3 regions of the Weissella sp. LMG 11983 genome follow, and region 3 is predicted to be linked to each of the others. Evidence: predicted binding sites of a transcription regulator. Region 3 holds the regulator's gene; each other region holds the start of a gene.
What was found. Region 3 encodes Rex, which represses fermentation and respiration genes when NADH is low (regulators of the CRP and FNR family bind a similar motif). Its sites were predicted from a motif close to TTGTGAANTANTTCACAA; they were not measured.
Positions count from the first base shown of each region.

Region 1: the regulator Rex is predicted to act here: its motif matches at 901-918, upstream of OIT45_RS07495 (YagU family protein).
Region 2: the regulator Rex is predicted to act here: its motif matches at 1,040-1,057, upstream of OIT45_RS03435 (DoxX family membrane protein).

Region 1 covers NZ_JAOZFD010000001.1:1,492,365-1,494,639, forward strand. The annotation lists gene OIT45_RS07485 (DegV family protein) at 1-52, shown strand, start outside; gene OIT45_RS07490 (TetR/AcrR family transcriptional regulator) at 179-835, shown strand; gene OIT45_RS07495 (YagU family protein) at 979-1,518, shown strand; gene OIT45_RS07500 (hypothetical protein) at 1,648-2,275, shown strand, end outside.
Region 2 covers NZ_JAOZFD010000001.1:642,336-644,610, reverse strand. The annotation lists gene fba (class II fructose-1,6-bisphosphate aldolase) at 1-343, shown strand, start outside; gene OIT45_RS03440 (5' nucleotidase, NT5C type) at 367-960, shown strand; gene OIT45_RS03435 (DoxX family membrane protein) at 1,224-1,739, shown strand; gene OIT45_RS03430 (hypothetical protein) at 1,928-2,275, shown strand, end outside.
Region 3 covers NZ_JAOZFD010000001.1:1,812,159-1,814,433, forward strand. The annotation lists gene OIT45_RS09085 (DEAD/DEAH box helicase) at 1-880, shown strand, start outside; gene OIT45_RS09090 (redox-sensing transcriptional repressor Rex) at 1,069-1,713, shown strand; gene OIT45_RS09095 (class A sortase) at 2,013-2,275, shown strand, end outside.

The DNA of each region.
Region 1 (2,275 bases), 320 kb from region 3:
ACATGCTGGCCCAGGTGCCATGGGTATTTCTTATTTGAAGAACTACGCTTAATTAATTGAATAAAGTTAAATGCCGATGGTTGTTAAGCCATCGGCATTTTTTAATACAGCAGTTGCTTGTTATTCTGTTGAATATGGGCGAAAATGGATGAAGTTCTTTTTAGGAGGCTGGGCTTACATGGGACGACAACGTAATGAACAAACAATTACTGATATTCGCCGCGCGATTTGGGGATTGTTTGTTGAACAAGGATATGCAAAAACGAGTTTTTCGGCGGTTGCTCAACGTGCGGGACTTCAACGATCAATTGTGCAGTACTACTTCTCGAAGAAGGCAGATTTCGCCACGATTGTTAATTCGCAAGTCTCAGAAACGATTATGGCGGTGGTTGATAATCTGTATCCTGACGTGGATAAGTTGTCGCGCTATTATTTGGCCATCCAGATTTATTTTTACACATTTTTCCATTCAAAAGAGATGCGTCAATTCAATCTCGATATTCTTGAAAATCGACGTTTAGCTGATGCTGCCATGTTCCAACAAATCAATTGGTCGTTGGAATTGCTGTCTGCGCACAAGGTTGTTGAACCGGCGATGCTGGACATTCATTTGATTGATGCGTGGGGTGGGTTTACTGAAGTGATGTACCATGGCCTGTTATACCAACGTGAGATTGATATTCCGGTGGGTGTTGCTAAGTTGGTGAAGTTAGTGGCTACGAATTCTGGCTATGATGACGCAACAATCGATGCCACGATGCAACAATATTGCTTATCCGAACAAGCGATTAAGCGAGCACGTGACCGGGTTACGACCATAATTGAAGAAAAATAATATGAAATACCGTTTGGTTGATATGCCAAACGGTATTTTTTAATTGCTTTGACATTGTAAGTGTCTTGTGATAAATTTATCAATGTTAATTAGTTGGTATGCGTATAGGAAAAGTGCGTAAGACGACTTATGGAGGTATAGAGATGTTTAAGTTGGATAAGCCAGTCGCTAGCTTGAAGGAAATTATCCTTAAGAGTGTGTGGTATGGCTTTGTTGCTGGAATGATTTCCGGCATGGTTAAGATTGGTTGGGAGAATTTGTTGCCACCGCGTACAATTGCGCGTAATTTGACGAATCCGCCACAAACAATGATGGAACAATTTGGGGTGCCACACAGTTTGACACACGCCTACGTTTATTATTCACATGATCAAAAGGTCTTTTGGTTTACATTGATTTTGCACTTTTCATTTTCTGTATTCTTTGCCATGGCCTATGTGTTTATTTCACAATACTGGTCAAAGGTTGGGTTGTGGCAAGGTGCTGCTTACGGTATCTTCCTTTGGTTCGCTTGGCACATCGTTTTGATGCCAGCAATGGGAACTGTGCCAGCTCCTTGGAACCAACCATTTGATGAGCACTTCTCAGAGTTCTTCGGCCACATTGTGTGGGCATGGTCGATTGCGGCAGTTGTATTCTTTATGATTGCGAAGGACAAAAAGGGTAAGTTGGTTAATATTTAAATGTATTGAAAAGGATTCCGTGGGACGGAATCCTTTTTTATTACCCGTTGAGCTTTTGAGAGGGTCAATCCGAATAATTCTGGTATGCTGAAGTCATAGAACGCCATGCAATTCTATTGGAGGGGCCACATGAAAAAAATAATGCAGTGGGGAATTGGCATTTTGGGTGTTGCTGCAGCTGTCGGAATCGGCTATATAGGTATGGGGCTGATTAGTGATGCCCATTCAACAGATAAGGTCACCACGAACGCTAAGCAACAGGCATCAAGTGAACAGCAGACTAACAAACCCAAGCAACAGAAAACGATTTTTCAACAGATTGCTGGTCGTGACTTTTGGTTCACATCCGGTGCAGGCGGTTGGCGCACTGTCATGACCATTAATGAAGACGGGACATTTTCTGGTAAGTTTACGGATTCAGATATGGGTGACTCAGGGACTGATTATCCCAAGGGAAGCATGAAGATATCTGAATTCACGGGACGCTTAGACAATGTGCAAAAGGTATCGGCTACCGCCTACACAATGACGGTGTCGCAACTTGATTATAATCCGGCGAATGTGACAACGATTGTTGATGGCGTACGTGAAATCACAGCCGAACCGTACGGTATTGGCCTAAATGATGCCATCACGATTTATTTACCTGGTCAGGAAGTTGATCGGAATGATGCTACGTACCGTATGTGGTTAGGAACTGGTGGTCCGTATGGTGACACGACGGCTTTCATTCAAAATGAGAAATTCACGTTACCAA
Region 2 (2,275 bases), 1.2 Mb from region 3:
AAACTTTGCTGGCTTGGACTTGGGGGCGTTGACAGAATTTGAAGCGGCTACGCGACATGAAATGCCATTTGTCTTGCACGGCGCTTCTGGTTTGCCTGAGGATGAAATCCAAACGGCGATTACGCTTGGTGTGGCCAAGATTAACATTAATTCACAATTGCAATGGGCGTTCCACAATGCATTGCGTGAGTTCATTGTGTCAGACCGTGATTTGGAAGGCACAAACTACGACCCACGTAAGTTGCTGCGTTCAGGCGTCGAAGCTGCCCAACAAGCAGCGGAAGAAATGATTCAAATGCTTGGGTCAGCTAATAAGGCACAGGCAACACTGACGAACGTCTAATGCGCACTGCTGTGAGGGAAAAGATGAATAAGCCTAAATTGTTTTTGGACATGGACAATGTCCTTGTTGATACGTTACTTATTTTGAATGCGATTGATATGGGTGGCGAAACAGTTGCCAAGCCAGATCAAATTCCTGGCATTTTTCGAGATTTGCCACCGGTTCCAGGCGCAATTGACGCGGTAAATAAGTTGCGTGACTATTACGAGTTGTATATCTTGTCGACAGCGCCTTGGCAAAATGCGAGTGCTTGGCAAGATAAGCTAATTTGGGTGCAACATCATTTTGGCGATGACGAAAAGAGCCCATTCTATAAGCGTGTGATTCTTGCGCATGACAAGAGCCTATCACGCACGCCAGAGGCGATTTTGGTTGATGATCGACCATACCATGGTGCCAGCGGTTGGGATGATGCGACGATGGACAGCCAATGGGTCCAATACGGTTATGAGCCTAAGATGACCTGGCAGACTGGCTTGGTCGAGTTACTGATTGAGACGGCAGAAGTATTCAATGACGGTGACGGTATTCGAAATGCCATTGATAAGGTCATGGATGATCATAATATTGCCGTGCATGGCGATACAGAGAAGTTTGTTAAAGCAGCCTGGGAATAAAGCGCAAATATGCACAATTGGCATAAAAAAGCGGCTTTTGAAGCTCATGAACTGATTTTAAAATGTGTGATTGTTCACATTGTTAACTAAAAGACAAAAGCCTAAAACTAGGCTTTTGTCTTTTTTTGTCTCAAATACGAAACACTAAGTGTGAATAAATTGTGAATATTATGTTGCTAAACTTATGTAAGTAGATTAAGATAATATATGTTAATTGATTCACATATTTTAAATAAGATTATTTGTTTTTAGGAGATATTATTATGATTTCATGGCTACGTAACAGCAAGGTTGCAATGTGGGTATTGACGATTGCGCGTGTTTACTTGGGATTCCAATGGGTAATGGATGGTTTTGAGAAGGTTACGACTAAGGGTGGCTTCGATGCTTCAGGTATGATTAACATGGCAATCGCTAAGCCAGTTATGACACCAGCACAAACGAAGGCATTCCCATGGTACGACTGGTTCTTGAACCTAGCAACGAACCACGGTCACGCAACTGGTTTCTTCTCATTCGCCGTTGCATGGGGTGAGTTGTTTGTTGGTTTGGGATTGATCTTTGGTACGTTGACTTTGGCAGCTGCCTTCTTCGGAATGATCATGAACTTCTCATACTTGGGTGCCGGTGTTGTGTCAGTTAACCCAACGTTCATCTTCATTGAGATGTTCATCTTGATTGGTGGTTTCAACTCAGCACGTATCGGTTTGGACCACTGGGTAACGCCATTCTTGCGTTCAAAGTTGCCATTCTTGAACAACGATATCGAAGTTCGTTAATTAAATGATTATAGACAAAAGGATTCGGAAGTAATTTTCCGAATCCTTTTTTCGTTAACCTAGGGGTTGATTTACGAATGGATTTTAAGTTTTAGCCACCTGAGACAGCGCACAACATTTTACGACACGGTGTGTGGTATAAAGAAGACTAGGAGTGTTGGAAACGCGTTGAAAATGGGGTGACGAACATGGACAGAAATAAGCTAGCAAAAAAGATTCGTAAACAAATGAACCGCAATCCCGGTTTATCTAGCGGCGAAAAGTTTTTCGTCGATAATTTAGCATTGGCTAAAGAGACCGATAAACTGATAAAAAAGTATCATTATGCGATACCAGCGGCTGACCAAAACGAGGTTAAAAAGACATTGGTGTCACCGTTGGCCAAAGCGCTTCGTGCCTCCGAGGATGATGTTCAGGAGATTATGACTGATATCACAGTCCGCTTGACCTTAACGTCAAAACCTGATTTGGTGTACGTTTGGCAACAGTCAAAAAATGTGGTGACATCACGCCGCGTCTATAACATTGCTTATCAG
Region 3 (2,275 bases):
ATTGGACGAAGCGGACGAATTGTTGACGGAAGACACTGCTAAGCAAATTGACGGTGTTTGGGACGCGATTGACGACCCTGACGTACAAGTTGCCTTGTTTGGCGCAACTGAAGTTGACACGACAATTGCAGCTTGTTTGTTCGATCGTGACTTTACGCGTATTGATCAACGTAATGTGCCAATCCCAACGGCAATTGCCCACGAATTTTGGCCAACAGCCCGCGAGCAACGTAACAAGCGTTTGCGTCAATTAGCAGCCCGCAAGAACTTCCAAGCTATTGTGTTCTTTAACACAACCAAGCAATTGAAGGTGATGGCTAGTTTCTTGGCGCACGAACACGTGGCGATGGCAACATTGGTCCGTGGTGACTCAAGTTCAACCCGTGCCAAGTCATTGGAAAACTTCCGTAAGGGAACGGCTAAGTTCTTGTTGACGACGGATGTGGCTGCGCGCGGCTTGGATATTCCTGACTTGCCAGCTGTGATTAACTTTGATTTGCCACGCAATGGTGAAACTTATACGCACCGTGCCGGTCGCACCGGTCGTATGGGGAAGCATGGATTGGTGATTTCATTTGGAAATGATCACGACTTGCGTGATTTGCGCCGATTGGTGGCCGTTGATATTCAATTGGTCAACGGTGCCAGTCAAGCAACGAAGCCAACTTCATTCTCAGGTTCAGCTGGTCACACAGTAGAACCAGGGGCAAACAAAGAAGTAGCTGACAAGCCACGTCCAGTTGCCAAGGTTCGTAAGGTGCAAAAGAAGAAGACTGAAGAAGTCGTTGCTCGTACAGATCGCTTCGCAAAAGAGAAAAAAGCTAAGCGTAAGCACAGCAAAAACAAGGGTAAGCCAAAGCGTAAAAACGGCGAAAACTAGGCATTTAGACCGCTATTCCGGAAATAGCGGTCTTTCTTTTTGCACTTAGTTTGTGAAAATAAATTGTTATTTAGTTCACATAGAGCGGGGTATGTGTTACTATAAATAAGGATAGAGAGTTCACAAACGGTTTTTTGTTTGTGAAATAGCATGAAAATAAAACTTTTTAGAAAATGAGGTAGGTTGACATGGCAGAACATGACATCCCCCGCGCGACCGCTAAGCGTTTGCCAATTTATTACCGTTACTTGAAGCTTTTGTTGGATGCGGGTACGACTCGCGTTTCATCAAACGAATTGTCTGATGCCGTAAAGTTTGACGCTGCGACGATTCGTCGTGATTTCTCATACTTTGGTGCATTGGGAAAGCGTGGTTACGGTTACGACGTTAAGGCATTGATGACGTTCTTCGGTGAAATCTTGAACCAAGATACATTGGCATCAGTTGCCCTTGTCGGGGTTGGTAACTTGGGACAAGCTTTGTTGAACTTTAACTTCCACCAAAGCTCAAACGCCCGCATCTCTGCAGCTTTTGATATCAACGAAGACATCGTGAACACGATCCAAGCTGGTGTTCCTGTATACGGCATGGATGATTTGGAGAAGCAAATTTCTGATCAACGTATCGACGTAGCGATTTTGACGGTGCCAGCACCAGTTGCCCAAGAATTGGCTAACCGTTTGGCCAAGGCTGGTGTCCACGGAATCTTGAACTTCACGCCATTGCGTTTGGATGTGCCAAGTGATGTCCGCGTGCAAAACGTTGATTTGACGAACGAATTGCAAACGTTGTTGTACTTTATCAACAATTTTGGCGCTTCAGAGGCTGAATAATGACATGATAAGCTACCCAATATTGGGTGGCTTTTTATTTCATTTTGAAACATGATAACGCTTACTTTGTGGAAGTTGTTTTGGTAGAATAATACATGTTAAGTAGTTCATGCTTAACGTTTCTCATATGTTATAAACGTTATTATTGTCTAAGACCTCTAAAATGATAACGCCGCAAATGGGCGTGCTTAACCACCACGGCTGTTTGTAAAATGGGCCTCGATATATTCATATCGGAGGCCTATTTTTTTATTAATTTGGTGGTACGATATCAGTAAATTAACAGGGGTGACGTTGATATGGGTGAAAAGAAAAAGAAGAAAAAATTTGCTTGGTTCAAATGGCTAGTTGTACTTTTGATTTTGCTAATTTCGCTAGGTTTGATTTTTCATAATGAGATTGCCAACTACAGTTTGAAGTCATTCGAACCACAAGTGACAAAGCAGTCGATCAAGGCAGGCGAGAAGGAGAAGAAGCGAGCAAACTACAATTGGCAGAAGGTGGGTGCTTTGACCGCACAGCAGGTCCTACAAGCACGCTTGAATTCAGATAAGATTAATTT